Regions from separate parts of the Streptomyces sp. NPDC004435 genome, predicted to be linked through region 1. Evidence: riboswitches for the same ligand, from Rfam matches in the RefSeq annotation. Region 1 holds a riboswitch; the other holds the start of a gene.

The links. Region 1 has a riboswitch for S-adenosylmethionine ahead of thrC (threonine synthase). Riboswitches for the same ligand answer to the same signal wherever they lie in the genome.
Region 2: it holds a riboswitch for S-adenosylmethionine, as region 1 does, so the genes downstream of both, ACFYT9_RS10795 (aminotransferase class V-fold PLP-dependent enzyme) here and thrC (threonine synthase) in region 1, are expected to answer to the same signal.

The regions. Positions count from the first base shown of each region.
Region 1 is NZ_JBIAMB010000022.1:115,008-129,701, forward strand. Features, by position in the region: gene ACFYT9_RS32120 (hypothetical protein) at 1-1,358, opposite strand, end outside; gene ACFYT9_RS32125 (glucosyl-3-phosphoglycerate synthase) at 1,397-2,338, opposite strand; SAM riboswitch class I at 2,460-2,602, shown strand; gene thrC (threonine synthase) at 2,587-3,906, shown strand; gene ACFYT9_RS32135 (MoaD/ThiS family protein) at 3,924-4,202, shown strand; gene ACFYT9_RS32140 (cold-shock protein) at 4,627-4,830, shown strand; gene groL (chaperonin GroEL) at 5,143-6,765, shown strand; gene ACFYT9_RS32150 (deoxyxylulose-5-phosphate synthase) at 6,883-7,215, opposite strand; gene ACFYT9_RS32155 (FG-GAP-like repeat-containing protein) at 7,446-10,529, shown strand; gene ACFYT9_RS32160 (NAD-dependent epimerase/dehydratase family protein) at 10,641-11,630, shown strand; gene ACFYT9_RS32165 (transporter substrate-binding domain-containing protein) at 11,650-12,375, opposite strand; gene ACFYT9_RS32170 (hypothetical protein) at 12,397-12,792, opposite strand; gene ACFYT9_RS32175 (hypothetical protein) at 13,192-13,392, shown strand; gene ACFYT9_RS32180 (MauE/DoxX family redox-associated membrane protein) at 13,491-14,066, shown strand; gene ACFYT9_RS32185 (TlpA family protein disulfide reductase) at 14,163-14,694, shown strand, end outside.
Region 2 is NZ_JBIAMB010000005.1:143,849-158,542, forward strand. Features, by position in the region: gene ACFYT9_RS10735 (hypothetical protein) at 1-562, opposite strand, end outside; gene ACFYT9_RS10740 (NlpC/P60 family protein) at 659-1,684, opposite strand; gene ACFYT9_RS10745 (NlpC/P60 family protein) at 1,874-2,929, opposite strand; gene ACFYT9_RS10750 (NYN domain-containing protein) at 3,195-4,559, opposite strand; gene ACFYT9_RS10755 (hypothetical protein) at 4,594-4,836, opposite strand; gene ACFYT9_RS10760 (rhomboid family intramembrane serine protease) at 4,998-5,732, shown strand; gene ACFYT9_RS10765 (Lrp/AsnC family transcriptional regulator) at 5,729-6,010, shown strand; gene ACFYT9_RS10770 (small hydrophilic protein) at 6,242-6,562, shown strand; gene ACFYT9_RS10775 (sensor histidine kinase) at 6,622-7,974, shown strand; gene ACFYT9_RS10780 (response regulator transcription factor) at 8,001-8,660, shown strand; gene ACFYT9_RS10785 (SLC13 family permease) at 8,902-10,332, shown strand; partial or broken gene ACFYT9_RS10790 (glycerate kinase) at 10,287-11,530, shown strand; gene ACFYT9_RS10795 (aminotransferase class V-fold PLP-dependent enzyme) at 11,491-12,894, opposite strand; SAM riboswitch class IV at 13,102-13,218, opposite strand; gene trpD (anthranilate phosphoribosyltransferase) at 13,307-14,371, opposite strand; gene ACFYT9_RS10805 (cytochrome bc complex cytochrome b subunit) at 14,500-14,694, opposite strand, start outside.

The DNA.
Region 1 (14,694 bases):
GCACCGGTCCAGCCGATCCGCGGCTTCCCGTACGCCACCTCGCCGAGGTCCGCCTTCGCGTCGCCCGCGTAGTCGGCGTCGTCGAGGGCGCCGGTCAGGTCGTCGGCGAAGGAGACCGCCGGGTGGTCGATCCCGCTGACGTTCTTCGCGGTGATCGTGTACGTGAGGGTGTCGCCCGGCTTCACCGTGCGCGGCTTCGCCGTCCCGGTGACCTCCAGGTCCGGCACCGGCACCGAGAAGGCGAGGCCGGCGGGCACGTAGGTGTCGCCGCTGGTGGAGAAGGTCAGCTCCGCCGAGGTGGCGCCCGCCGGGACGGCGCCCTCCGGGACGTCGAACCGCTTCGCGTCGAGGGAGAGGTTGTCGGTCAGGTCCGGGGAGACCGCGCCGTCGTCCTCACCGGCGAAGAAGTTGTCGGTGGAGCCCGTGCGGGCCCCGGTGACGCTCTTCCCGCCCACCAGGAACCTGTCGCCGGGCGTGTTCCGGTCGCCCTCGTACGCCGTCACGCCCGCCCGCGCCCTGCCCGGGGAGCGGTGGAAGCCGTCCACCGTGACCGTCGTCGCGGGGGAGGCCGGGCGCTGGATCACGTGCCCGCCGTGGACGTGGACGCTGCGCCGCTCCGGCGCCTCCGCCGGGTCGGGGCCGGGGAAGCGGTGGACGACGGTCAGGGACCAGCCGGCGACGCAGCCCTTCCCTGCGGGCGCCCACACCCCGCCCACGCCGACCTCCACCGGCGCGCCCGTCCCCGAGACGCCCGCGAAGGCGGCGGTCACGTCGGACTCGCCCGTGTAGTAGTGCGGCCCGCCGATGTCGGGCGGGTCCACGACCATGCTGTCGATCGCGACCGGCACGGCCGCCCTCGCGCCGACCGTGAGCCGCGGGGTCGTCGTCGCCGGGTCCCCGGGAGAGGGGTCCGCATCGGCGCCGGAGCTGTCGCAGCGCTTCAGCGGCGCCCCGCTCGGGCCCCGGTAGGTGCCGTCGTTGCCGCCCCAGTAGAGCCGGGCGTAGGCCACCTCGGCGCCCTCGGGGATCCGGACCCGGGCGGTGCTGGAGCCGTAGGCGTCGCCGCCGCCGTCGGTGTCGGACCGGCGCATCACGAAGGTGTCGGCGGTGTCGGAGCCCTCGCCCCTCGTGGCGGCGGCGCACCGGGCGGCCAGGTCGGCGGGGGCCACCGGGCAGACCGTGACGGTGTTGCCGATCGTGCTGAAGTCCCCGTACAGGGACTCCTGGTACCGCTGCCCGAAGGGTTCGACGACGTCCGCGGCGGCCGGTCCGGCCGCCGCCGCGAGCGGGCCCGCGGCGAGCAGGCCCGCCGCGAGCACCCGGGCCACGCGGGAGGGGTGAGATCGTACGAATCGCATAAAAGGGCAATGTATGCAAAGCGTACGATTCTGGGGTGTTACGCCACGCGGCGGTGCGCGTACTCCGTGATCTCGGCCATCGGCGGACGCTCCTCGGTGTCCACCGCGTACGTCCGCGGCTCGAAGCCCGACGCGCCCCGCTCGAACTGGGTCAGCCGGGGGCGGACGAGCTGGCCCCGGGAGAGCCGCAGCTGCGCCGTCCGGTAGATCGCCGCCGCCATCCGGCCCAGCGCCTGCCCGTCCTGATGCCGGTGCTTGCGCACCCCCACGTCCACCTGCGCCAGCGCGTCCAGGCCCACCGTGTGCAGCGCGTCCACCAGGAGCCCCAGCTCCACTCCGTAACCGACCGGGAAGGGCAGCCGTTCGAGCAGCGAGCGCCGCGCCGCGTACTCCCCGCCCAGCGGCTGGACGAAGCCGGCCAGCCGCGGCCAGTGCAGATTGAGCAGCGGGCGGGCCACCAGTTCGGTCACCCGGCCGCCCTGACCAGGGGTGTCACCGAAGGGGCGGTCGTACATGGCCTTGACGAGGTCCACCTCCGGGTCGGTGAGCAGCGGGCCCACGATCCCGGTGACGAAGTCGGCCGAGAAGTCCCGCAGGTCCGCGTCGACGAAGCACACCACGTCCCCGCTGGTCACCATGAGTGACCGCCACAGCACCTCGCCCTTGCCCGGGACCGCCGGGATCCGGGGGAGTATGTCGTCCCGCGCGACCACCCGTGCGCCGGCCGCCGCCGCGACCTCGGCGGTGCGGTCCGTGGAACCCGAGTCGATCACCATCAGCTCGTCCACCAGCGGCACCGCGTCGGTCATCAGCTCGCGCCGGATCACGCTGACGATGTCCCCGACGGTCGCCTCCTCGTTGAGCGCGGGCAGCACCACGCTGACCGACGTCCCCCGTTTGGCGGCGAGCACCCGCTCCAGCGGCCGGTCGGACACGGACCAGGACCGCCGGGTCAGCCAGCGCTCCACTTCTTCCAGCAACGTGATCTCCATCTCGCGGATCGGACGACCGTCTCCACCTTCGAAGCCTTCGGTTACAGTCTTGAACAACGCGGACGCCCGATGCATGTCGGGGTGCCACCCGCGTCTCACAATCGAATACCGCTCATCCAGAGGGGCAGAGGGATACGGCCCGTTGAAGCCCCGGCAACCCTCCAGTCGGTTTGTCTTGCGCCAGCGAGGCCCCCGGCTAGGGAAGGTGCCAAATCCGTCTCGTGGCGAAATGCGCCATGAGGAAGATGAGGAGAAAGGGCCTCCCCTCCATGTCTGTACAGACTGCCGCTCCCGCCACCACCGTCGACCTCGGTCCCGCGTCCGGGCTTTCCTGCCGGGAGTGCGGAGAGGTCTTCGCCCTCGGCCCGATCTTCGCCTGTGAGCTGTGTTTCGGCCCTCTCGAAGTGGCCTACGACCTCCCGGCGAGCGACCCCGAGGAACTGCGCAAGCGGATCGAGGCCGGCCCCGCGAACATCTGGCGGTACGCGCCCCTGCTGCCCGTCCCGGCCGACGTCGCCGAGAAGCCGAACCTGAACCCCGGCTGGACCCCGCTGATCAAGGCCGACAACCTCGCCCGCGAGCTCGGCGTCGCCCCCGGCAAGCTCTTCGTCAAGGACGACTCCGGCAACCCGACCCACTCCTTCAAGGACCGGGTCGTCGCGCAGGCCATCGAGGCCGCCCGCGCCTTCGGCTTCACCACCCTCTCCTGCTCCTCCACCGGCAACCTGGCCGGCGCCGTCGGCGCCGCCGCCGCCCGCGCCGGCTTCCGCTCCTGCGTCTTCATCCCGCACGACCTGGAGCAGGGCAAGGTCGTCATGGCCGGTGTCTACGGCGGTGACCTGGTCGCCATCGAGGGCAACTACGACGACGTCAACCGCTTCTGCTCGGAGCTCATCGGCGACCCGCTCGGCGAGGGCTGGGGCTTCGTCAACGTCAACCTCCGCCCGTACTACGGCGAGGGCTCCAAGACGCTCGCGTACGAGATCTGCGAGCAGCTCGGCTGGGTCATCCCGGACCAGCTCGTCATCCCGATCGCCTCCGGCTCCCAGCTCACCAAGATCGACAAGGGGCTCCAGGAGCTCATCAAGCTGGGCCTGGTCGAGGACAAGCCGTACAAGATCTTCGGCGCCCAGGCCGAGGGCTGCTCGCCGGTCTCCGCCGCCTTCAAGGCCGGGCACGACGTGGTCCGCCCGCAGAAGCCGAACACCATCGCCAAGTCCCTCGCGATCGGCAACCCGGCCGACGGCCCCTACGTCCTCGACATCGCCCGCCGCACCGGCGGCGCCGTGGAGGACGTGAACGACGAGCAGGTCGTGGACGCGATCAAGCTGCTCGCCCGGACCGAGGGCGTCTTCGCGGAGACCGCGGGCGGCGTGACCGTCGGCGTGACGCGCAAGCTCGTCGAGAACGGCGTCATCGACCCGAACCTCACCACCGTCGTCCTCAACACCGGCGACGGCCTCAAGACCCTGGACGCCGTGGCCGACAGCTCTCAGGCGACCGCCACCATCCGCCCGAGCCTGGACGCGTTCCGCGACGCGGGCCTGGCCCACTGAAAGGTCCCGAAGACACCATGGCCGTGAACGTCCGCATCCCCACCATCCTCCGCACCTACACCGGCGGGCAGTCCGAGGTCGCCGCCGAGGGCGCGACCCTCGCCGAGGTCATCGCCGACCTGGAGAAGAACCACACTGGCATCGCCGCCCGCGTCCTGGACGACCAGGGCAAGCTGCGCCGCTTCGTGAACGTCTACGTGAACGACGACGACGTCCGCTTCGAGCAGGGCCTGGAGACCGCCACCCCGGACGGCGCGGGCGTCTCGATCATCCCCGCGGTCGCCGGCGGCTGCTGATCTCCCCGGGCTCGACCCGAGCCCTGCCCGTCCTCACTGAATTGCCCCTTCCGCGAGAGAAAGCGGAGGGGGCAATTCTGCATGGTTGAGCGCGGTAGAGTTGGGGAAGTCCCCTCCGCCGCTCATGCCAGGCGCATATGAGCCCGGCCCGGGACCTGACAAGAATGCGACAACCGGCGGCCGGAAAGCGCGCACACTCTGCCCCTTATGTGCCTTTCGCCCGGCCCGACTTGCCCCGCAATTCAAGTATTTCTTCCGGATTCCCCTTTCCGCTCCGCCGAGAATTCCCGGTGGATTGCCCTGTTGCAGAGGGCAGTTGGACAGATACATTCAGCGGCGGTCGACGCGTTCCGGCGCAGGTTCTGACCCGGGTTCGTGAAGTGCGGATCCGCTCAAGGGCCAGTACGTAATAGGGGAGTTAGGCATGGCTCAGGGCACCGTCAAGTGGTTCAACGCGGAGAAGGGCTACGGCTTCATCGCGGTCGACGGTGGTGCGGATGTTTTCGTCCACTACAGCGCCATCCAGATGGATGGGTACCGCAGCCTCGAAGAGGGCCAGCGAGTCGAGTTCGAGATCTCGCAGGGTCAGAAGGGTCCGCAGGCGGACATGGTCAAGGTGACCGCCTGAGGCGCGGCGCGATCGGCCACCGACGTCTCGTCGTCGAGGGGCCCGCATCCCCCGGGGGATGCGGGCCCCTCACGCGTTCCCGGACACCTGCCGCCGACGGGTCTGATCCTTGAGAGTCGCTTGCACTCGCATGGGTCGAGTGCTAATCATTGGCGTTAGCACTCGGAAGGTGAGAGTGCTACGAGGACCGGGCATGACGAGGCCGCCGGCCGTGTGGGGCAAGGAACCACGCGGAGTGCGGAGGCCGTCCGTCGCGGGCGTCGGCGCGGTCCTGGAGCGTTATCCACCCCATGTCCGGGAGGACCACTTCACATGGCCAAGATCATCGCGTTCGACGAGGAGGCCCGGCGCGGTCTCGAGCGCGGCATGAACCAGCTCGCTGACGCCGTCAAGGTCACCCTCGGCCCCAAGGGTCGCAACGTCGTCCTCGAGAAGAAGTGGGGCGCCCCCACGATCACCAACGATGGTGTCTCCATCGCCAAGGAGATCGAGCTCGAGGACCCGTACGAGAAGATCGGCGCCGAGCTGGTCAAGGAAGTCGCCAAGAAGACGGACGACGTCGCCGGCGACGGTACGACCACCGCCACCGTCCTCGCCCAGGCGCTCGTCCGCGAGGGCCTCCGCAACGTCGCCGCCGGTGCCAACCCGATGGCCCTCAAGCGCGGCATCGAGAAGGCCGTCGAGGCCGTCTCCGGCGCCCTGCTCGACCAGGCGAAGGAGGTCGAGACGAAGGAGCAGATCGCCTCCACCGCCTCCATCTCCGCCGCCGACACCCAGATCGGCGAGCTCATCGCCGAGGCCATGGACAAGGTCGGCAAGGAAGGCGTCATCACCGTCGAGGAGTCGCAGACCTTCGGTCTGGAGCTCGAGCTCACCGAGGGCATGCGCTTCGACAAGGGCTACATCTCGGCGTACTTCGCGACCGACATGGAGCGCATGGAGGCCGCGCTCGAGGACCCGTACATCCTCATCGTCAACTCCAAGATCTCCTCCGTGAAGGACCTCCTCCCGCTCCTGGAGAAGGTCATGCAGTCGGGCAAGCCGCTGCTGATCATCGCCGAGGACGTCGAGGGCGAGGCCCTGTCGACGCTGGTCGTCAACAAGATCCGCGGCACCTTCCGCTCCGTCGCGGTCAAGGCCCCGGGCTTCGGCGACCGCCGCAAGGCCATGCTCCAGGACATCGCCATCCTCACCGGCGGCACGGTCATCTCCGAGGAGGTCGGCCTCAAGCTGGAGTCGGCCGGTCTCGACCTGCTGGGCCGCGCCCGCAAGGTCGTCATCACCAAGGACGAGACCACCATCGTCGACGGTGCCGGTGACAGCGAGCAGGTCGCGGGCCGCGTGAACCAGATCCGCGCCGAGATCGAGAACAGCGACTCCGACTACGACCGCGAGAAGCTCCAGGAGCGCCTCGCGAAGCTCGCCGGCGGCGTGGCGGTCATCAAGGCCGGTGCCGCGACCGAGGTCGAGCTCAAGGAGCGCAAGCACCGCATCGAGGACGCCGTGCGCAACGCCAAGGCGGCCGTCGAGGAGGGCATCGTCGCCGGCGGCGGCGTGGCCCTGCTCCAGGCCTCCAGCGTCTTCGAGAAGCTGGAGCTGGACGGCGACGAGGCCACCGGTGCCGCGATCGTCAAGCTCGCCCTGGAGGCCCCGATCAAGCAGATCGCGGTCAACGCCGGCCTCGAGGGCGGCGTCGTGGTCGAGAAGGTCCGCAACCTCACCCCGGGTCACGGCCTCAACGCCGCGACCGGCGAGTACGTCGACCTGGTCGCCGAGGGCATCATCGACCCGGCCAAGGTGACGCGCTCCGCGCTGCAGAACGCCGCGTCGATCGCCGCGCTCTTCCTCACCACCGAGGCCGTCATCGCCGACAAGCCGGAGAAGACCGCCGCGCCGGCCGGCGGCGGCATGCCGGGCGGTGACATGGACTTCTGATCCCGAAGGGATCAGCGGTTCATCGCGGCGCGCGAGCTGATCGCGAGCTGAAAGCGAACGCCGAGGGCGGCACTCCCCAGCAGGGGGGTGCCGCCCTCGGCGCGTTCTCCCGGACGCTCAGACCACGGGCCGTACGAGGACCTCGGCGAGCGGCTCCCCGGTCCGCCGGGCCAGCGCGACGCGCGCCTTCACCTCGGCGAGCGTCCGCGGCCGGTAGCCGGGCCCGCACCCCTGACAGCAGCTCGTGTGGAACCGCACCCCCGCGTGCAGCAGCACCGACAGCACCCGCCACCCCTCGGTGTCGTTCCGCCGAGGAGGCTGGAAGGCCGACCCCACGCCGGTCATCGGCTCCCCGCACCGCGGACACTTCCGCTCGGCACCGTGCTCCCGCCCCTGCTTGTACGAGGCCCGGCAGGGCAGACAGACGTACGAGGTCCTGTGGATGCGCATGGGGGCAGGGTAGGTGCCGGGGCCGGACCACGCCCGCGATTTCGGCTCCAGGGCCGGACGGGCCTCCTCCGCTTCCCGTCTAGATTCGGCCAGTTGTACGATCACGCCAGCCGGCAGGTGGGGGCATCGGGCCGGCGCCCGCGCGAGACGTCGGTGGCCGTCGTGCCACGGTCCCGCGTGCCCCCGCGTCGTCTGCCGCCACCGACGATCCGCACGAGGGGACCCCTTCTTTGTCCGTACGAAGAACCGTCGCGCTCGCCCTGAGCGCGACCCTGGCTCTCACCGGCCTCGCGGCCGTCACCGCCCCGGCCGCGACGGCGGCCGACACGGCACCGTACGAGGTGACGGTCCCGGCTCCGGCCGACCCCGAGGCGCCGGTCTACGGAAGGGTCGTGGGTGCCGGAACCGGCGTGCAGGTGTCCGGCCCCCGGCAGGTCCGCTGGCACGGCCTGAGCGGCGGCCGCATCGCCTACGCGCCGAGCTGCGAACCGGAGGAGTGGTACGGGTCCGGGGACGTGTTCGTCTGCCGCGACTCCTGGGGCGGTGCCGCCACCGTCCACGACTTCGCGACCGGACGGACCTCCGAGCTGTACAACGAATCCGGCGAGGCGTGGGTGCCGGTCGTCGCCGGCCGGCACCTGGTCCGGTCCCAGGTCGGCTCCGACGGCGTCACCCTGCTCCTCCTCGGCTACGGAGAGAACGCCCCCGCCGACCGCGAGGTGCTCCTGCCGGGTGCCTCGTCGGCACCGCGGGTCCTCGCCCAGGACGGCACGAGCGCGGTCCTCGGCTACGACGTCGGCGAGGACAGGGCCGTCGGACTGATGGACTTCGCCACCGGGACGGTCACCCCCCTGCCGTACCCCGCGGCACGGTCCGCCGCGCTCGACGCGCGGCGCGTCGTCCTCGGGGGCACGACGGAGGCCGTCGTCCTCTCCCGCACCGACCCGGCCGCCCCCGGCCGCGTCCTCGCGCTCCCGGAGCCCGTCACGGACGGCACGGCGCAGCTCGACCTCGTGGGCGAGTGGCTCATCGGCCGGGCGGCGCTCCCCGTGTCGGACGAGAACGTCCGGAACACCGAGCTGTACGCCGTACCGCTGGCCGGCGGTGTCGCCCGTGACCTCGGCATCACCCTCCAGGGAGAGGAGCCGGCCGAGCGCGGGACGGACGGCGCGGTGTACGTGGTGGGCACGCCGGACGCAGGAGCGATCGGCGTGCAGCGCATCGCCCCCGGAGCCGACGGCGCGCCGGCCGCCAAGCGGTTCCTGGCCCTGACCGGGGCCTCCCCCCGTGAGAGCCTGACGCTGTCCCAGGGACGGCTCGTCGCGCAGACCGTCAACGCGGTCTCGGACCGGGTCCTCCAGGGATACGACCTCGCCCTGACGGGCACGCGCGCGGCGACCGCGCGGTGGAGCTGCGACTCCCTCGTCCCGGCCGCGAACTGCCCGCAGATCCTGCCCAGCGCGACCTACCCGCGCTGGTGGACGGACACCGGGGACGGCCGCCTGGTCACCCTGGAGAGCGCCGACCGTCCCGGCTGCGCGGACTGCGCGATCGCGGTACGCGTGACGACCCCGGGCAGCGGCGGCACCACGCGCGGCGTCGTGGTCCAGCACGCGAGCAAGCTGACGCCGGACACCCTCGTCCGTGCCTCCGGCCGCTACGTGCACTTCCACGCCGACGCCGGTGCGGTCCGCCGTTCCCTCGTCGTGGACATCGAGACCGGTGCCGTGCTCCGGGACTCCACGAACCTGAACCAGTCGCTGTGGGGCCGCCTGCTGTGGACCGGCTCCGCCACCGACGGCAAGGCCACCGCCGTCGACGTCCGCACGGGAGCGACCGTCGCGACCGCCGACCTCGGCACGAGCTGCGAGTTCAGCGGCATCGAGGTCGTCGGCCAGTGGATTCAGCGGCGGTGCGCCGACGACCCGGGCGCCGTGATCGTCCACGACCGGGAGAAGCGCCGGTCGGTGTGGACCCGGATCCCCGACGACGTCCGTCCCCGCCTCGGCGACGGGTTCCTCGCCTTCCCGGCCGCCTCCTGGGGTGAGGAGCTGTACGCGGTGGACGTCCGCTCCGGCACCGATCGGGAGCGGCCCCTCGGGGAACTGGCCGCCGACCGCAACGACTTCGATGGCCAGAGCTGGACCGTCGACCGCTTCGGCGGCGGCATCGCCTTCGTCGACACCTGGGAGTCCGTCCGCGTCACCGGGCTCGGCGGCGTCACCGGCCGCCTCGCCGCCATCGACGCCGACACCCCCGCCGCGAACATCAAGGCCGGTGCCTGGAAGCCGCGTTGGTGGCTCTCCAAGCCGGGTTCCTCCTGGACGCTGACGCTGAAGCACAAGATCAGCGGCAAGGTCGTGCGGACCCTCACCGGCGGTGAGGCGCGCGGGATCGTGGCCCCCTCGTGGGACGGAAAGGACACGGCCGGGAAGTACGTGCGGAACGGGGCGTACGCCTGGAGCCTGGCCGTGAGGCCCGCCGACGGGCACGGGGCGGATCTGACGGCCTCCGGGACCGTCGCCGTCTCCGGCGCTGCCGCCGTGTGGCGGGACATGGCCGGGGACGACGGGTTCGGCGATCTGCTGACGGTGGACGCCACCGGGGCGACGTCGCTGTACAGGGGGAACGGGACGGGCGCGCTGGCGGCCCGCACCGCAGGGGTCGGGAGCAAGTTCGCCGCCGGCACCCTCCTCACCCCCGCCGGTGACCTGAACGGCGACCGCTGCGCCGACGTGTACGCGCGGGTCGGGGACCAGCTGCGGGCGTACCGGCCGGGATGCGGGAAGGTCGTCACGGCCTCGTCGCCGTACACGCTCGTCGGGGCCGGGTGGGGTGCGTACGACGTCCTCACCTCGCCGGGTGACGTGAACGGCGACGGGTATCCGGACCTCGTCGCGCGGCAGGCGTCCAACGGGGACGTCTACTTCTACGGGGGGACCTCGACCCACACCCTCAAGGCGCGGGTGCGGATCGGGACCAACTGGAAGCTGTACAGGAAGCTCGTCGGGGCCGGGGACCTGAACGGCGACGGGCGGGGCGACCTGCTCGGGGTCGACGCCGCGGGTGTGCTGTGGCGGTACTACGGCACCGCGAGCGGTGGCGTCACCGCACGTGTGAAGGTCGGCGGCGGCTGGGGCGGGTACACCGCGCTCGTCGGCGTCGGCGACCTGTCCGGGGACGGGCGGGCGGATCTGCTCGCGCGGGACACGGCCGGGAAGCTGTGGCGGTACGCCTCGACCGGCGCCGGTGGGTACGGCGGCCGGGTGCTGATCGGCAGCGGTGGCTGGAACGGCTTCAAGGCTCTGTTCTAGGCACCTGGGCACCTGGGCACCGGCCCGTCCCCCGTTCGCCGTCGGCGCATTCCGTGCGCCGACGGCGAACTGCGTTCTCGGGGAGGCGGGTTCGGTGGTCGACTGGGGCGCATGGACATTCTGGTGCTCGGTGGTACGGCGTGGGTGGGACGTGAGGTGGCGCGGCGGGCGCTGGCGCGGGGGCACGCGGTGACGTGTCTGGCGCGGGGCGAGAGCGGGGAGGTCGCGGAGGGGGCCGAGCTGGTCGTCGCGGACCGGCGGGAGGCGGGGGCGTACGACGCGCTGGCCGGGCGCGACTGGGACGCCGTCGTCGAGGTGTCGTGGCAGCCGGGGTTCGTCCGGGGGGCGCTGGAAGCGCTCGCGGGGCGGGCCCGGCACTGGACGTACGTGTCGTCGGGCAACGTGTACGCCTCGCAGGCGGAGATCGGGGCGGACGAGTCCGCGGCGCTGATGGTGCCGACCGCACTCGACGAGGTCGGGCGGGAGCTGTACGGCGAGGCGAAGGCGGCCTGTGAGCTGGCGTCGGCCGCCGCGCTCGGGGAGCGGCTGCTGGTCGCACGGGCGGGGCTCATCGGCGGGCCCGGTGACGTCAGCGGCCGCACCGGCTACTGGGCGGCGCGGGCCGCGCGGGAGCCGGGGACGCCGATGCTGGTGCCGGACGAGCCGGAGCTGCCGACGCGGGTCATCGACGTGCGGGATCTGGTCGACTGGATCCTCGACTCGGCGGAGAAGGGCGTGGGCGGCGCCTACGACACCGTCGGGCCGAACATGCCGCTCGGGGAGTGGATCGCGCTCTCGCGGGAGCTGGCCGGGCACACGGGGGCCGTGGTGCCGGCCGGGTCGGCGTGGCTGCTGGAGCGGGGCGTCACGGAGTTCATGGGGCCCGAGTCGCTGCCGCTGTGGATCGTGGCCGAGGACTGGGGCGGCTTCCAGGCGCGGTCGGGTGCCGCTGCCGCCGCCGCGGGGCTGCGCCAGCGCCCCCGGGCCGAGGTGATCGCCGACACGCTGGCCTGGGAGCGCGAGCAGGGCCTCGACCGGGAGCGCCGGGCCGGGCTGAGCCCGGCGCGCGAGGCCGAACTGCTGGCCCTGCTGGCGGAGTAGCGGTCACACGGTCACACGGTCACAGGGCGACCAGGGCCGGGTCCTGGTCCGAGCGGCGCAGGGCGTCGGCGACGAAGCCGTTCCTCTTCAGCTCCTCGACGAGGGAGCGGAGGTACGCCACCGTCTCCGGCGCCCTGTCCTTCGTCGTGCCGACCGCCTGCCGGATCTCCATGAACCGGCCGTCGATCAGGCGGACTTCGGGGTGGGCGGCGACATAGGCCGCCATCGGCTGGCGGATGCCCGCGCCGGCCTCCAGGTCGAGCGTGCGGAAGACCTCGACGCCCTCCGCGCCCCGGACGACGGTGGCGTGGGCGAGGGAGCGGGTGAGGTGGAGGTCGTACGCGGAGCCCTGCTTGACGCCGACCCGGACACCGGGCACGTCCACGTCCTCGACGGTGGCGAGCGCCGAGTCGCGGGGGACCGCGTACACGCCCTCGATGACGACGTACGGGGCGGTGAAGGCGACCTCCTTCTCACGAGCCGGGTCCACGGCGAGGAAGCAGAGGTCGGCGCGGCCGTCGGCCATCGCCTCGAACGACTTGCGCGCGGCGTCGAAGCAGAGCGTCTCGACGGAGAGCCCGAGCCGCCGGCCGATCTCCCGTGCGAGGTCGACCGTGATGCCGGCGGGCGCCTCCGGCGTGCCCTGGGCGAGCACCGGGTTCCCGAGGTTGATGGAGGCGCGCAGGACCCCGGTGGGCGCGAGGTCGGCGGCGATCGCGGCGATGTCGTGGTGCGTGGTCGTCATGGTTGCGGAGTCTAGGCACCGTCAGGCGAGCCAGAGGGCGCTGTGGCGGTGCAGGGCGGGCGGGATGTCGACGATGTCGGCGGCGCCGGGGCCGAGCGGGCCGGGGCGGGGGCCGGGGGCGTCGGCGAGGCGGCGGGCGGTGGTGAGGCGGGCCCGGAGGGCCTGGCGGGCGCGGCGTTCGAGCCTGGCGGCCCCGTGGGCGACGGAGGCGTCGTGCTGGTAGCGGGGCAGGCGGTACACGCGCACGTGGCGGCGGACGCGTACGGGGCGGGGGCGGCGGCCGGCGCGTTCGGCGTCGGCGAGAGTGCGGGCGCTGTACCGGAGGTCGTACAGGACGACGGCACGGAAGAGCCCCCCTCCGGGTGTGTCCCATCGGTCGTGTCGCGGGTGGGAGAGGTGGTGTGCGGTGCGGGTCACGGAAGGGCTCCGTCCGTCGGTCACCGCCGGGGAGGTCCTGGCGGGCTAACGGAAGCCACGGGGCCCGCGCGTGACGCGTTTCCGGGCCGCGGGGTGGTGGGTGCGAGGGCGCATGAGCGGGAGCCTACGCGGAGGAATGGCCGGGTGTGGCCGAATTTCATGGGTCCCCGTCCGCATGTTTTCAGCCATGTGCACGTGCTTTCGGAGGTATTAATTCCATTCGGCGGTGATCCTTCCGGATGGCATTTTATCCGGCCTGACCTTGGGTTTCTCATATAGAGGACATGAAGATCAGAGTTGGTCTAGACATTTATTCCGGAAGGCGGGTAGGTTGCGGAACGCGAGTTCTCGTGAACGTTTGCACGACCCGAAATCCGTCTTCAGTTTGTGAGGGATCCTATGGTCAAGGCAATTGTCGGCATGGCGGACCGCGTGCTCGGTCGCGTTCTCCGCGAGGAGAGCGCCGAGGCGTACTGCGCCTGCCCCGCGGGCGGCAGCAGCTGGTGCTCCGGCTCCACGCTCTACGTCAAGGTCTGCTGTTCCTGGAACTGCGCGGCGGCGCCCACCTGCGTCACCAAGTCCTACCCGGGCGACTGCTGACACCGCTTTCCGCACCCTTCCGTGAAGCGCCCTCCCCGGTGCCGCCCCGCGCGGCCCGGGGAGGCTCCCGGCCCGGACCGTCCGACGGAGGAGAGCCCGTGACCGATTCCCTGATCCTCGCCTTCCGGTGCGTCGTGGCCGTCGTCCTCGCCGCCTCCGCGCTGGGCAAGGCGCGCGCCCCCCGGGAGTTCCGCGCGACCGTCCGGGAGATGCGGATCGTGCCGCTGGGCACGGTCGGCGCGATCGCCGTGGCGGTGCCCGTCCTGGAGGCGGCGCTCGCCGTCGCCGTCTGGTTCCCGGCCCTCACCACCTGGGCCTTCGCCCTCTCCTTCGGTCTGATCGCGGTCTTCACCGCGGCCCTGGTCTCGGTCCTCCGCCGGGGGATCGACACCTCCTGCTCCTGCTTCGGCGCCTCCCGCACCCGGGTCGGCCCCGCGCACCTCGTCCGGAACGCCGCCCTCCTGGGCGCGACCGCCACGGGGCTCGTCGCCTCCCTCGCCGCGGGCGGGCCGGCGTCCGTCCCGGTGCTCGGCGCCCTCGACTCCCTCGGCGTCGCCGGCGTCTTCACCGGCGTCCTCGGCGGGGTCTGCGTCAGCGCGCTCGTCCTCTCCACGGACCTGCTCGCCGACGTCTTCTCCGCCCCCGCCCCGGGAACCGGCCGGCGGACCTCCTGAAGACGAGGCCGTACGAAGCCGTACGAGGCCCCGGCGGCGCACCCCGACGGCGCCCACCCTCCCGCATCCGCCGAGAACCCAAGCGAGGCCCTTTCCATGCTTGTCGCCGCCGTCGTCCTGATCGGCTGTCTCTCCGTCTTCAACCTCTTCCTGCTGCTCGCCCTCGCGCGCCGGACCTCCGCGTCCGCCGGGAATTCCGGTGAATACGTGTCCGACGCTCCCGAGAACACGCTCCCCGACGGTTCCCCGGTCCCCGAATTCCGGACCACCACACATTCCGGCGAGGAGATCGACCGGAATTCCGTCGCGCCCGGATCCGTCATCGGATTCCTCTCCACGACGTGCACGCCGTGCGTCGAGCAGGCGCCGGAATTCGCCGCCCTGGCGAAGGACTTCCCGGGTGGCCGGGATCATGTGCTCGTCTTCCTCAAGGGCGGCGGTCCCGAGCGGCAGCGGATGATCGATCTGCTCGATCCGGTCGCCCGGGTCGTCACCGAGGCCGCCGGCTCCCACGGCGCCTCGGCCTCCTTCGGCATCGTCCGCTGGCCCAGCTACCTCGACGTCGACGCCGAGGGACGCGTCAGCGACCGCGGCCAGGTCGCCGCCGCACCGACGGCGTCCGCCCACT
Region 2 (14,694 bases), on a different contig from region 1:
CCGCGCGGTCGGCGAGGCGGGCGATCTCGGCCAGCCGGTCCCGGTCCTGGCCGACGCCGAGGACGAGCGAGCGGGCGCCCCGCACCGAGGCCACCTCGCCCTGCTCCCAGAGCCGCTCGGGGGCGCCGTCGGCGGGCCGCTCGGCCGTGACGTACCAGCGTCCGTCCCGCTCGGCGAAGTCCATGACCCGGCCGGCGTCGAGGGGGCCCCGGTCGAACCCCTCGATCCGGTGCCCGCGCTCGACGTGGGCGGTGAGCCGGCCCTCACCGGTCCGGTCGACGCCGGTGACGCGGTAGCTCCAGCCGGCCAGCGGGACCTCGGCGAGGCGGCGGAACTCGGTGCGCGCGGCGGACCGGTGGGCGGGGTCGGCGGCGGCCAGCCAGGCCGGCTCGTCACGGTCGAGCAGGGCCCGGGCGTGCCGGTCGAGCAGGGCCTGCACCTCCCGGAGGGCCGGGTCGGCGGGCCGGGCGGCGGTGGAGCAGCCGACGAGGGCGGCGAGGGCGAGGAGCAGGGCGAGCAGCGCTCCGCCCGGCCGTCGCGCGCCGCACCCCTGGTCCACCATCCCTCAGATGGTACGGAAGAGCTACGGGCACCCGCCTCCGGGCACCCGCCTCCGGGCGCCCGCCTCCGGGAGCCCGCGGAAGCCGCCGGGGCGGGCTCAGAGACGGGTCACCGTCACGTGGGACATCATGTTCACCGGGTCGTAGCGGACCCGGGCGCCCGGGTAGGGGGCGTGGATGACCTGCCCGTTCCCGGCGTAGATGCCGACGTGGCTGGCGTCGCCGCGGTACGTGACGATGTCACCGGGCTGCGCCTGGGAGAGTGGCACCTGCCGGCCCGCGTACCGCTGCGCGGACGAGGTCCGCGGGAGACTGATCCCGGCCTGCCGGTACGACCAGACCATGAGCCCCGAGCAGTCGAAGCCGGTGGGGCCGGTCGCGCCCCAGACGTAGGGCTTGCCGACGGCGCTGCGGGCGGCGAGCACCGCGGCCGCGCCCCGCGAGTCGGCCGGACCGAGGTCGGCGGCCGGCGGCAGCTCCTCACCGGGCCCCGCGGCGCGCCCGCCGGAGCGGGAGGCCCGCTCGTACGCGGCGCGCTCGGCGGCGGTGAGGGAGGCCAGGACCCGGCGCGCCTCGGCGAGCTTCCGCTCGACCGACCGCTTGTGGCGGGCGACCTCGGCACGGCTGCGCTCCAGCTCGCCCAGGGCGGTGCGGGCCTCGGTTCGCTCCTGGTCGAGCCGGCGGCGCTCCCGCTGCAGCTCGGTGAGGGCGGCCGTCTGCCGGGCGGTGGCCCGGTCGAGGGCGGAGGCCCGGTCGAGGTAGCTGTCCGGGTCGGAGGAGAGCAGCAGCACCAGGGCCGGGTCGAGGCCGCCGGAGCGGTACTGGGCGCCGGCGAGCGCGCCGAGCGCGCCCCGCATCCGGTTGATGCGCTCCTGGCCGCGGGCGAGGCTGTCCTGGGCCTGGCCGACCTTGCGGCGCAGGGCGTCGGCCTTCTCGTCCGCCTGGTTGTACCCCTCGGCGGCGCGCTCGGCCTCCTCGTAGAGCCGGTCGACCTTGGCGCGGGTGGCCGCGGTGCCGGCGCCCGGGTCGGCGCTCGCGGGGACGGCGCCGAGGGAGGCCGCCGCGGTGGCCGCGGCGGCTGCGGTCAGGACGGTGACCCGGGCGGGTCGGCGGTGGGAGGCCACGGCTCGCGCTCTTTCCGTTCGGCTCGTTGCGGACTGGCGCCGCAGACAGTAGCCGCTCCCCCGGTCGCGTCCAACGAAGGCACCGGGCACACAAAATGACGCCCCGCCGGAGATCACAAGGTCACCGGCGGGGCGTCAGGTCAGTACGGAGTGCGGCGAACCACCCGTTCGGGCGGCATGCCGGGCGGGTCAGCCGCCGATGCGGACGCCGAACTGGAACGTGCCCATGTAGTTCATCGACTCGTAGCGGACCGAGGCGCCCGGCTTCGGGGCGTGCAGGATCGTGTTGTTGCCCGCGTAGAGGCCGACGTGCGACAGGCCGTTGAAGAAGACCAGGTCGCCGGGCCGGAGCTGGCTGCGGCCGATCTTGGTGCCGTCGTTCTGCTGGGTGTAGGTGACCCGGGAGAGCCGGGCGCCGGCCTTGCCGTAGGCCCACTGCGTGAGGCCGGAGCAGTCGTAGGCGTACGGGCCCTCGGCACCGGACTGGTACGGCTTGCCCACCTGGGTGGCGGCGTTGGCGAGGGCGGCGGCGCCCAGGCCGCTGGCCGCGACCTCGTTGCCGAGGTCGAGGCGCTCGTTGGAGGCGCGGCTGGCGCGCTCGGCCTTCTCGGCCTTCTCCTGCTCCTGCTGCCGGATGCGGGCGCGCTCCTCGGCGGTGAGGGTGCCGAGCAGCTCGCGCGCCTCGGCGAGCTTGCCCTGGACCTTGCGCTTCTTCTCGCCGAGCGTCTTGCGGACCTCTTCGAGGTCGGCGAGCTTGGCGGTGGCCTCGGCGCGCTGCTGGGCGAGGGTGCGCTGCTTGTCCTGGATGGTGGCGAGGACGTCGGCCTGCTGGTCGGTGACCCGGCCGATGGCGGAAGCCTTCTCCAGGTAGTCGTCCGGGTTCGAGGAGAGGAAGAGCTGGAGCGCCGGGTCGATGCCGCCGGAGCGGTACTGGGCGCTGGCGACCGAACCGATCTGGTCCCGGAGGGTGTTCAGCTCCTGCTGACCACGTGCCACCCGGTCCTGGATCTGGCCGATCTCCTTCTGCAGCTTGCCGCGGCGCTCCTCGGCCAGGCTGTGCTGCTCCGTGGCCTCCTCGGCCTCGTGGTACAGGTCGTCGACCTTCGCCTTGACCTCGTCGATCTTCGGCTTGGGGGCCGCCTGGGCACCGGTCTGGGCGGAGAACGCGACGGCGGCGGCCGCGGTCGCGGTGAGCACGGTCACACGGGTGCGGCTCGGCTGCTTGGGTCGACGGTGGGACGCCACGAAGGCGAGCTCCTTCTTCCTCAGAGCCGCCGGCCGGTCAGGGGCAGGCGGTTCCTCCACGGATCGCCCTGATGGGTGATCAACCGCGCGAAGGTTCGAGCCCCGACCCTAGTGACCAAGTTGTGATCAGTTCAAATCCCGCTGGCAAAAATCTCGCCCACCCACCACTTTATTTACCAGCATCACACGGGCCGTGACCGGCACTTGACGGTGCGCCCTCCAGAAATCGGGCATAGAACCCAAGAGTTGCGAGCCGGGCGAGTCGTTACGAGAGGCGCGAAAGGCGCTTGAGGAGCAGAGCCGACGCCACCGGACGCGCACCGGCCTTGGCGACGCCGTCCGCCACCTCGCGGTCGGTGGAGACCACGACGACCGGCCGGCCCGGCGGCTCCGCCCTCACCAGCTGGCGGATCAGCTCGTCGGCCGTCACGCCGGGCTTGGAGAAGAGCACCCGCACCCCGCGCGGCGGCGCGAGGAGCACCGGCGCGGCCAGCTCCGCCCCGTCGAAGACGCAGGTGACCTCGGCGCCCGAACGGGCCGCGAGGGCAGAGAGCCCGCCCAGCAGCCGCAGCCGCTGCTTCTCCAGCGGCATCGTCGGGTAGCCGGTCTTGGTGACGTTGTAGCCGTCGACGACGAGATGGGCCTGCGGCAGCTCCAACAGCTGGTCCAGCAGCGCCGGATCCGTCTCCGACAGGGCGCGGGCGGCGATGTCCTTCGGGGACATCCGCCCCGGCTCCACCGCGTCCACGGTGTCCGCCGGGTGGATCGACGCGGGCGGCAGGGCGAGTTCGCGCCGCAGCCCCTGGGCCGCGTCGAGCACGGTGTCGAGGAGCAGCCGCAGCCGCATGTCCTCCACCGAGCGCCCCTCGCGGGCGGCGCGGCGGCTCGCCTCCAGAGCCGCCTCCACCTCGCCGAGCCGGGCCTTGAGCCGCCGTGACTCGCTCTCGGCGGCGGACACCTGGGCCGCCGCCTCGGAGCGCGCGGCCTCGATCTCGGCCTGGGCCCGGCGCAGCGCCGCCTCGCCGCGCTTCACGTCGCTCTGGGCCCCGCGCAGCTTGCGGTGAAGCGATTCGGCTTCCTTGCGGGCGGCCTCCATGTCGTGCCGGAGCTGTTCGGTCTCGCCCCGGGTCCGCTCGCGGGCGGCGGCCAGTTCCTCGCGCAGCCGTTCGACCTCGCGCCGGCCCGCCTCGTCGGCGCGTTCGGCGTCGGCCCGCTGGACCTCCTCGCCCGCGGCGGCCACCAGCTTGGCCCAGCCCGTGGGGCGGAGCACGTACGCCGCGGCGGCCACGTCGACGGGGTCCGCGGCGGCGGGCGGGGTACCGGTCTCGACGGCCGCGGCCAGCTCCGGCTGGGCCTGCTTGAACCGTTCGCCGATCCGCTGCCGGAAGAGCGGGTCGCCGTCCAGGGCGGCGGCCATCGCGTTGCCGGCGAACTTGGCGCGCCGGCTGGCGGTGAAGCGGGCGTACTGGCGCAGGGGGGCGGGCAGCTCGGCGACGGTGAGGCCGCCGAAGGCGTCGGCGACCAGCGCGATCACCCGCCGCCGTACCCCCTCCGGCAGGGGATGGTCGAGCGTCTCGGCAGCGTCACCTGCCGCGCCGGCCGGTTCGTCACCGTGCGCGGGCTGCTCCACGATCCGTCACCCCTACTGTCGTCGGCGCCGTCCGTCAGGACTCGACGCCCGGCTTGTCCACCAGTTCGATCTGGTCCACCGCGTTGCACCAGCGGCAGCGGACCGACTCGATGGTCTCACTGAGCACCTCGCGCTCCTCGACCTTGGGCTCACCGGCCAGGTCCAGATGGACGTACTCCACGACCTTGGAGGAGCGCGTCACGTCGAAGCGGGTCAGATTGCCGCAGAGGGTGCAGCGCCAGCGGGTCTCGGCGGTCGGCAGGGGAACCGTCGTCATCGTTGCCGTCCTTCTTCCTGTCGTGGTGGAACCAGGTGCGGGAGCCGCGGTGCGCCGTCGGACTGCGGTGCTCGATCCCGTAACCCTACGGCCTCACCGGAGGGCGCCCGGCCCGGCGAGGCGCTCTGTCCACTTCGTCCCTTCTGGGCCATGATCTGTCCATGATCGACTGGCGAGCCACGGCCCTGGGCGCGTACCGGGGCGTCCGTACCGGCCCCGCGGTGACCTACGGGCTGATCGCCGCCTGCTGCCTCCTCTTCATTGTCAGCCCGGTCTCCGGACTCAACCCGGCGCACGGGACCGGGGACGAGGTGCTCGCGGCGCAGAGCGCGTACTTCCGGCGGTGGGGCGTGGTGCCGGCCGAGCTGACGCGGGGGGACCCGGGCGCGCTCCTCACCCCCTTCACCGCCCTCTTCGTGCACGGCGGCTGGCTCCACCTGCTCGGCAACATGCTCTTCCTCTGGGTCTTCGGGGCGATGGCCGAGGAACGGATGGGGCACGTCGAGTTCGCCCTCTTCTACCTGGGCACCGGCTACATCGCCCTGTCGGGCTACGCGATCGCGCACGCCGACAGCGAGCAGACGCTGGTCGGGGCCTCGGGGGCGATCTCCGCGGTGCTCGGGGCCTTCCTCTTCCTCTTCCCCCGCTCCCGGGTGACCAGCCTCTTCCCCTTCCTCTTCTTCCTGCCGCTGCGCTTCCCGGCCTGGGCGGTGCTCGTCTTCTGGTTCACGCTCCAGTGGCTGGCCGCGCGGGCGGCGGGCGCGGGCCCGGGGGTCGCCTATCTGGCCCACGTCGTGGGCTTCGCGGCCGGCTTCCTCTACGCATGGGTGCGCTTCCGGGGTGGGGATAGAGTGAAAACCCCAGCAGCGGCGACCGAGGGAGACAGCCAGCCGTGATCACCGCGATCGTCCTCATCAAGACCAGCGTGGACCGCATCCCCGAGATCGCGGAGTCGATCGCCGCGCTCGAGAACGTCAGCGAGGTCTTCTCGGTGACCGGTACGTACGACCTCATCGCGATGGTCCGGGTGCCGCGCCACGACGACCTGGCCGAGGTCATCCCCGGCCGGATCAGCAAGATCCCGGGCGTCGAGGGCACCGACACGCACGTCGCCTTCCGCACCTACTCGCAGCACGACCTGGAGGCGGCCTTCGCCATCGGCCTGGAGTCCTGATCCAGGACGACGTGCCGCCGCGACGCCCGGATGAAGGAATCCTCATCCGGGCTTCATCCAGGGGCGCGCCTTCCCGCCCCACCCTGGCGCCATGTCCTTCACCCCTGGAGGCGGCCTTCGCCATCGGCCTGGAGTCCTGATCCAGGACGACGTGCCGCCGCGACGCCCGGATGAAGGAATCCTCATCCGGGCTTCATCCAGGGGCGCGCCTTCCCGCCCCACCCTGGCGCCATGTCCTTCACCCACCGCATGGCCGGACTCGTCGCCGTGGTCGCCGTCCCGCTCGGCATCGCCGCGACCAGCTACGCGCTGACCGACGAACCGGCGGCGCCGCGGGTCCCGCCCGCCGTGCACCTCTCCACCACGCCGCCCCCCAGCGGGTCCGCCACGCCGCCGCCCACCGGCACCGCGCCGACGGCCCCCACCTCCCCACCGACGCCGTCGTCGCCGTCGCCGTCGGCCTCGTCGGCCGGCTCGACGCCGCCGCCCTCCGACTCCGTCGTGCCCGGACCCTCCACCACGGGCGACGACGACGATGACGATCACGAGTGAAGCGCACCGAACACCGTCTCTCCGCCCGCGTCCGCATCCTGCTGTGGCTGCTGCTCGTCATGGCGGTCGCGCTGGCCGCGGTCGCCGTGGTCACCCGCACCCTGCTGCTGCGGGACGCCGACCACCGCATCAACCAGCTGCTCACCCAGGAGACCGGGGAGTTCGCCACCTTCGTGACCCAGGGCGTCGACCCGGAGACCGGCCGGAGCTTCACCGATCCCGAGGCGCTGCTGCGGGTCTTCCTCCACCGCCAGTACTCCGACCCGGACGAGGAACTCCTCGGCCTGGTCGGCACCGGCGGACCCGGCCCGATGGTCGTGCGGCAGTCCCGTGAGATACCGAGCGCCCTCCCGCTCCACCTCGACCGTCCCGCGCTCGACGCCATCGCCGCCGCCCCCGAGCCCTCGGGCCGCATCGAGCGGAAGCAGGGCGAGGTGCGGTGGGCGAAGGTGCCGATCGAGACCGGCGGTCCGCCGTCGGCCTTCGTCGTCGCCTTCCACGCCGACCGGCAGCAGGCCATCGCCGACGAGGCGTTCCGCATCCTGCTCGCCATATCCGGGGTGGCGCTGCTGCTGACCACCGGCATCGGCTGGGTGGTCGCGGGCCGCATCCTCGCCCCCGTACGGGTGGTGCGGACGACCGCCGCGGAGCTGACCGAGCGGGACCTCACCCAGCGGATCCCGGTGCAGGGCAAGGACGACATCGCCGCGCTCGCCGAGACCTTCAACGCGATGCTCGACCGGCTGGAGCGGGCCTTCGCGGGCCAGCGGCAGTTCGTGGACGACGCCGGGCACGAGCTGCGGACCCCGATCACCATCGTCCGCGGCCATCTGGAGCTGATGGGCGACGACCCGGCCGAGCGGGCCGAGACCGTCCGCCTCGTCACCGACGAGCTGGACCGGATGAGCCGGATCGTGGAGGACCTGCTGCTGCTCGCCAAGGCCGAACGGCCCGACTTCGTGCGGACCGAGCCGGTGCAGCTGGCCGAGCTGACCGCCGACGTCTTCGTGAAGGCCCGGACGCTGGGCGACCGCGACTGGGTGCTCGACGGGGTGGCCGACCGGGAGGCGTCGCTCGACGCCCAGCGGATCACCCAGGCGATGGTGCAGCTGGCGCAGAACGCGGTCCAGCACACCGTGCCGGGCACGCGGATCGCGATCGGCTCGCGGACCGGGGGCGGGCGGATCGAGCTGTACGTGGCGGACCGGGGCCCGGGCGTGCAGGAGGCGGACGCCGCCGTGATCTTCGAGCGGTTCCGGCGGGGCACCGCCCGGCGCGGGGCACGCACCAGCGGCGCCGGGCTCGGGCTGGCCATCGTCCGGGCGATCGCCGAGGGGCACCGGGGCGGCTCCGTCGAGCTGCGGCCGACCGAGGGCGGCGGCGCCACTTTCGTACTTGTCTTCGAGGAGTGAATCCTCGGTCTGTCAGAGGAGAGACCATGAACCGCGTCCTGATCGCCGAGGACGAGGAGCGCATCGCCTCCTTCGTGGAGAAGGGCCTCCGCGCGAACGGCTTCACCACCTCCGTCGCCGCCGACGGCGACACCGCGCTCGCCTGGGCGCTCACCGGAGGCTTCGACCTGATGGTGCTGGACATCGGGCTGCCCGGCCGGGACGGCTTCACCGTCCTGCGGGAGCTGCGCGAGGCCCGGGTGACCCTGCCCGTCCTCGTCCTGACCGCCCGTGACTCGGTCCGGGACACCGTGGCCGGCCTGGAGGGCGGCGCCGACGACTGGATGACCAAGCCCTTCCGCTTCGAGGAGCTGTTGGCCCGGATCCGGCTGCGGCTGCGGACCGCCGCCCGCGCCCCCGAGGTGACCGTGCTCCGCAGCGGCGACCTCGGCCTGGACCTGCGCACCCGGCGGGCCCGCTCCGGAGACCGGACGGTGGACCTGACCGCCCGTGAGTTCGTGCTCCTGGAACTCTTCCTGCGCCACCCGGGGCAGGTGCTCTCCCGGGAGCAGATCCTCTCCCACGTGTGGGGGTACGACTTCGACCCCGGCTCCAACATCGTGGACGTCTACGTCCGCGCGCTGCGGAAGAAGCTGGGCGCGCAGCGGCTCGAGACGGTCCGGGGGATGGGGTACCGGATGCCGTGACGCTCCCGGCCGGGGACGTGTGGCGGGGCACGTGCCGACGGGGGTGCCGGGGTGCGTGGCCGCGCGTGCCGGGTGCGTGACCGGACCCGGCCGGAGGGCGTGGCGGCGCGTGTGCCGGGGTGCGTGACCTGACCCGGCCGGAAGGCGTGGCCGCGTGCGCCGGGGTGCGTGACCGGGTGCGTGAACCTTCCTTCATGGAGGGCTCATCGAGGGCTCACCGGCCGCCCCGAGGGTGGATCACGTGAACCTCTCCCTCCGACAGACGGTGTGGCTCTGCCTCGCGCTCAGCGCCTGCGCGGTGCTCGCCGTCCCCGGCACCGCCCCCGGCCTGGGCGGCGAGGCCCGGCTGACCCTGGCCGTGTTCGCCCTCGCGACCTGCGCCTGGATCGCCGCCCCCGTCGACGACACCTACATCGCGCTGGGCGCCGGGCTCGCCCTGACCGTCACCGGGGTGCTCAGCGCCGACACCCTCTTCGCCACCCTCGGTGACGCCACCGTCTGGCTGCTGATCTGCGCCTTCGTCCTCGCGGCCGCGGTGACCCGGACCGGGCTCGCGGGCCGCGCGGCCGCCTTCCTCGTCACCGGGGCCCGGTCCGTGCGCCAGCTGGTCCACCTCACCACCGCCGCACTGGTCGTCACCGCCTTCGCCGTCCCCGCGACCTCGGGGCGGGCCGCGCTGGCCCTGCCGGTCTTCCTCGCCCTCGCCCGCTCCCTCGCCGAGCGGCGCCGGCTCGTGGTGATGCTGGCCCTGCTCTTCCCCACCGTCATCCTGCTGTCGGCCGTCGCCACCCTGATCGGCGCCGGCGCCCACCTCATCACCGTCGGGGTGCTCCTGGAGCAGACCGGCGAGTCCATCGGCTTCGCCCGCTGGCTGGTCCTCGGCCTGCCGCTCGCGGTGGTCTCCTCCCATCTCGCGGCGGAGGCGGTGCTGCTCACCTCCACCCGGCGCGAGGACCGGCGCGGCCCCGTACGGATCACCCTCGGCGCGCTCCAGGAGCACTCCGCCACCCCGGTGTCGGGCCCGCTCTCCCCGCCCGAGCAGCGCTGCCTGCTGCTGCTGTGCACGGTCGTCGTGCTGTGGTGCGCCGAACCGCTGCACGGGGTCTCGCCCGCCGTCGTCGCGCTGATCGGCGCGGTGGTGGCCTCCTCCCCCGCGCTCGGCACCGTCCGGATGAAGGACGGGCTGCGGTCGGTGCCCTGGCCGATGCTGCTCTTCATGGCGGCGACCACCGCGATGGGCGTCGCCCTGGTCGACTCCGGCGCGGCCGGCTGGCTGGTCGGCGGGATGCCGGGCGGGGTCCCCCCGTGGGCCTTCCTCACCGTGGTCGTCGTCGTGAGCACCGCCGCCCATCTGGTGCTCCAGTCCCGCTCGGCCCGCTCCTCGGTCCTGGTGCCGCTGGTCGTGGCCGCGGCGGTCGGCGCCGGGGTCGACCCGGTGGCCGCGGCGCTCGCCTCCACCGCCGCGGCGGGCTTCTGCCACACGCTGCCGGCCTCCGCGAAGCCGGTCGCCCTCTTCGCCGAACCCCCGGACGGCGTCCCCACCTTCACCCCGCGCGACCTGCTGCGGCTCTCCGCCGTGCTCGCCCCGCTCAGCGCCGTCCTGGTGCTGCTCTTCGCCCTGTTCGTCTGGCCGCTGCTCGGCGTGCCCGTCCTTCTGGAGTCCCAGCCGTGAGCCTTCACATCGCCGTCGCCCCCAGCGGTTTCAAGGAGTCCCTCTCCGCCCCCGAGGCCGCCGAGGCCATCGCCGAGGGGTTGCGCCGGGTCCGCCCGGACGCCGTCGTCGACCTGATCCCGCTGGTCGACGGCGGCGAGGGCACCGCGCGGGCGCTGGCGGCCGCGACCGGGGGCAGGCTGCTGCCCCGGATCGCGACCGGCCCCGTCGGCGCCCCGGTCCGCACCCACTTCGCGCTTCTCGACCACTCCTCCGCGGTGGTCGAGATGGCGGCCGTCGCGGGCCTGTCCCTGGTGCCGGCCGACCGCCGCGACCCGGGGTCCACCACCACCTACGGGGTGGGCGAACTGGTCCGGGCGGCACTGGACGCCGGCGCCCGCCGCATCCTCGTCGGCTGTGGCGACTCCGGCACCTCGGACGGCGGAGCGGGTGCGCTCCAGGCCCTCGGCGCCCGGCTCCTGGACTCCGAGGGAGTCGAACTCCCCTCCGGGGGTGCCGCGTTGACCCGGCTGGACCGGATCGACCCGGCCGGGCTCGACCCGCGGCTGGCCGGCACCGAACTGCTCGTGGCCTGCAATCCGTACAACGTGCTCTGCGGCGAGCGGGGCGTGGCCCGGGTCTTCGGCCCGCAGAAGGGCGCGGGTCCGGAGCGGGTCGAGGAGCTGGCGGCGGCCCTGGACCGCTGGGCCGCCCTGCTCGTACGGGACCTCGGCGCGCCCGCCGGACTCGCCACGGCCCCGGGGTCCGGGGCCTCGGGCGGGCTCGGCGCCGGACTCGCCGCGCTCGGCGCCCGGCTGCTCCCCCGCTTCGAGGTGCTGCTCGACCACGTCGACCTGGACGCCCGGCTGGCCCGCGCCGATCTGGTGATCACCGCGGAGGGCGCGCTGGACGGGCAGACCGTGCGGGGCAAGGTCCCGGCCGAGGTGGCGCGCCGGGCCAAGGCCCACGGGGTGCCGGTCCTGGCGCTGGCCGGGACGCTCGGGCAGGGCGCCCACGAGGTGCGGGCGGTCGGGGTCGACGCCTACGGTTCGATCCTGCCCGCGCCGGTGGCGCTGCCCGAAGCACTCGACCGGGGCGGCGAGTTCCTGGCGGACGCGGCCGAGCGGGCGCTGCGGATGGTGCTGGTCGGCACCCGGCTCGCGGCCTGAACCCCGGCGCTCAGCCGCGGTCGGGCACGCAGCGGCCGTCCTCGGTGCGGTACTTCCACTGGGCGCCGTCGCGGACGAGCTCCTTCACGGCGCCGACGAACCGCTCGACGTGCTCGTCCGGCGTGCCGGCGCCGAAGCTGACGCGGATCGCGTTGAGGGACCGCTCGCCGGGGGCGGCCGGCTCCGGGGCGCCGCACTCGCCCGGGTCCTGGGCGTCGGAGCCGAGCAGGGTGCGGACGAGCGGGTGGGCGCAGAAGAGGCCGTCGCGGACGCCGATGCCGTACTCGGCGGAGAGGGCGGCGGCGAAGTGGGAGCTGTTCCAGCCGTCGACGACGAAGGAGATGACGCCGACCCGGGGGGCGTCGTCGCCGAAGAGGGAGAGAACGCGGACCTCGGGGACCTCGGCGAGGCCGGAGCGGACGGTGTCGATGAGGTGCCGCTCGCGGGCGACCAGGGTGTCGAAGCCGGCCTCGGTCAGCGCCTTGCAGGCGGAGGCGATGGAGTAGACGCCGATGACGTTCGGGGAGCCGGCCTCGTGGCGGGCCGCGGTGGTGTGCCACTCGACGTCCACGCCGCCGTCGGCGCGGCGGGCCACGGTGCGGGAGGCGCCGCCGCCGGCCAGGTACGGCTCGGCGGCCCGGAGCCAGTCGGCACGTCCGGCGAGGACGCCGGAGCCGAAGGGCGCGTAGAGCTTGTGCCCGGAGAAGGCGACCCAGTCCACGTCCAGTTCGCGCACGGAGACCGGGTGGTGCGGGGCGAGCTGGGCGGCGTCGAGGACGATCCGGGCGCCGTGCGCGTGGGCGGCGGCGGCCAGTTCGCGGACCGGCCACAGCTCGCCGGTCACGTTGGACGCGCCGGTGACGCAGACGAGGGCGGGACCGTAAGGGTCCCGGTCGGCGAGGGCGCGCTCCAGGGTCTCGACGGCCTGCCCGGGCGTGCGGGGGGCGTTGAGGTAGGTGACCTGGGCGTCGCGCCAGGGCAGCAGGGAGGCGTGGTGCTCGGTCTCGAAGACGAAGACCTGGCAGTCGGCGGGGACCACCTGGGCGAGGAGGTTGAGCGAGTCGGTGGTGGAGCGGGTGAAGACGACCTGGTCGTCCTCGCGGCAGTCGAGGAACTCGGCGACGGTGACGCGGCTCTGCTCGAAGAGGTCGGTGGAGAGCTGGGAGAGGTAGCCGGCGCCGCGGTGGACGCTGCCGTAGTACGGGGCGTAGGCGGCGACGTCGTCCCAGACCCGCTGGAGGGCGGGGGCGCTGGCGGCGTAGTCGAGGGCCGCGTAGGTCACCTCGCCGCCGGTGACGAGCGGGACGGTGACGTCGCGGCCGAGGACGGCCAGCGGGGCGGTGCAGCAGGCGTCGGCGGAGTCGGCGGCGGTGACGTCGGAGGTGGTGACGGCGGCGTTCGGGCGTGCGGACATGGCGGTATCTCCCGGCAGGACAAGGCGAGTGGCGTGAAGGACCCGCGGGCGGCGTCGCCAGGACGCCCGCCGTGTACGGGTGTTGACCTCGACGCGCGGCGAGAAGGGTGCCGTGCGGAGGTGGGAGGAAGGGGCCGGAGGCCCTAACGCATTCGCTTGCTCACGAGACCGCTCCCTCGAGGACCAGGACCCCAGGGATGGCGCAGGGGTCCGCGCTTGCCGAGGACCTTGCTGTCCACGGCCTGGTCTTCACCCGGGGCACCCCGCCACGGACGGAGGGTTGCCGGACAGCCAGCCGGGGCTTGAGGGCTGTCGCTCATGACCTGTTGCCGAACGTATGCCACCGCTCGCGGTCCGCGCAACCCCGTCCGTATTTCGGAACGGGTGTCTCGCGGACCGCGCGGCGGGGCCGTCACGCGTTGCTGGCGGTGATCCAGCGGTCGAGGGCCGTGCGGGCGGCGCCAGAGTCGATGGACTCGGCGGCCCGTGCCATGCCGGCCCGCAGCTGCTCCGCGAGGGTGCCCTCGCCGGGCTCCAGCGCGGTGAGCGCCGCCGCCGCGTTGAGCAGCACCGCGTCCCGTACCGGCCCGGTCTCGCCGGCGAGGAGGCGGCGGGCGACGTCGGCGTTGTACGAGGCGTCGGCGCCGCGCAGGGCCTCCAGGGGCGCGTAGTCGAGGCCGACGTCCTTCGGGTCGAAGACCTCCTCGCGCACCGAGCCGTCCCGGACCACCCAGACCCGGGAGGTGCCGGTGATGGTCAGCTCGTCGAGGCCGTCGTCGCCGCGGAAGACCAGCGCCGAGTTGCCGCGCTCGGCGAAGACGCCGGCGACGATCGGCGCCATCCGGGGGTCGGCGACGCCGACGGCCTGGGCCTTGACCCGGGCCGGGTTGGTGAGCGGGCCGAGCACGTTGAAGGTGGTGCGGATGCCGAGCTGGCCGCGGGCGGCGGCGACGTGCCGCAGCGAGGGGTGGAAGCGCACCGCGAAGCAGATGGTGATGCCGGCTTCCTCGGCGACCTCGGCGACCCGCTGCGGGGTGAGGCCGAGGTTGATGCCGAGCTTCTCCAGGACGTCGGAGGAGCCGGAGGCGGAGGACGCGGCCCGGTTGCCGTGCTTGACGACCTTGGTGCCGGTGCCGGCGACGACGATGGAGGCCATCGTGGAGATGTTGACGGTCTTGGCGCCGTCGCCGCCGGTGCCGACGATGTCGACGGCCGGTCCCGCCACCTCGATGGTGTTGGCGTGCGCGTACATGGTCCGGACGAGTCCGCTGATCTCCTCGACGGTCTCGCCCTTGGCCCGGAGCGCCACCATGAAGCCGGCGATCTGGGCGTCGGTCGCCTCGCCGCTCATGATGAGGTCCATCGCCCAGGCGGTGTCGTCGGCGGAGAGGTCCTTCCCCTCCAGGAGGCCGTTCAGGAGGACGGGCCAGGAGCGGCCCGCCGTGGTCGGTCCTCCAGCGGGGGTCACAGCGCTCATGGCAGCTCCTGATGATCGTGCGTCGGATACGGGGTCCAGCCTATCGATCCACGGGTACGGCAAAGAGCCCCGTCCATCGAATGGACGGGGCTCTCGCCGTGGCGACCTGCTCAGGAGGTCAGGAGGTCTCAGTGGTGGCCGTGGCCGCTCTGGATCTCCTTGTACTCGTCGAGCGTGGGCTTGGCGATCTGGTTGTCGTCGCCGTAGTAGCCCTTGTTGAGCTTGACCCGGAGCTTCTCGACCGCGCCGATCTTCCGCTCCACGCCGTTCTCGTCGACGGCCGGCGGCAGCTCGGCGGGCTGGTACTGCTCGTGCGCGGTGAG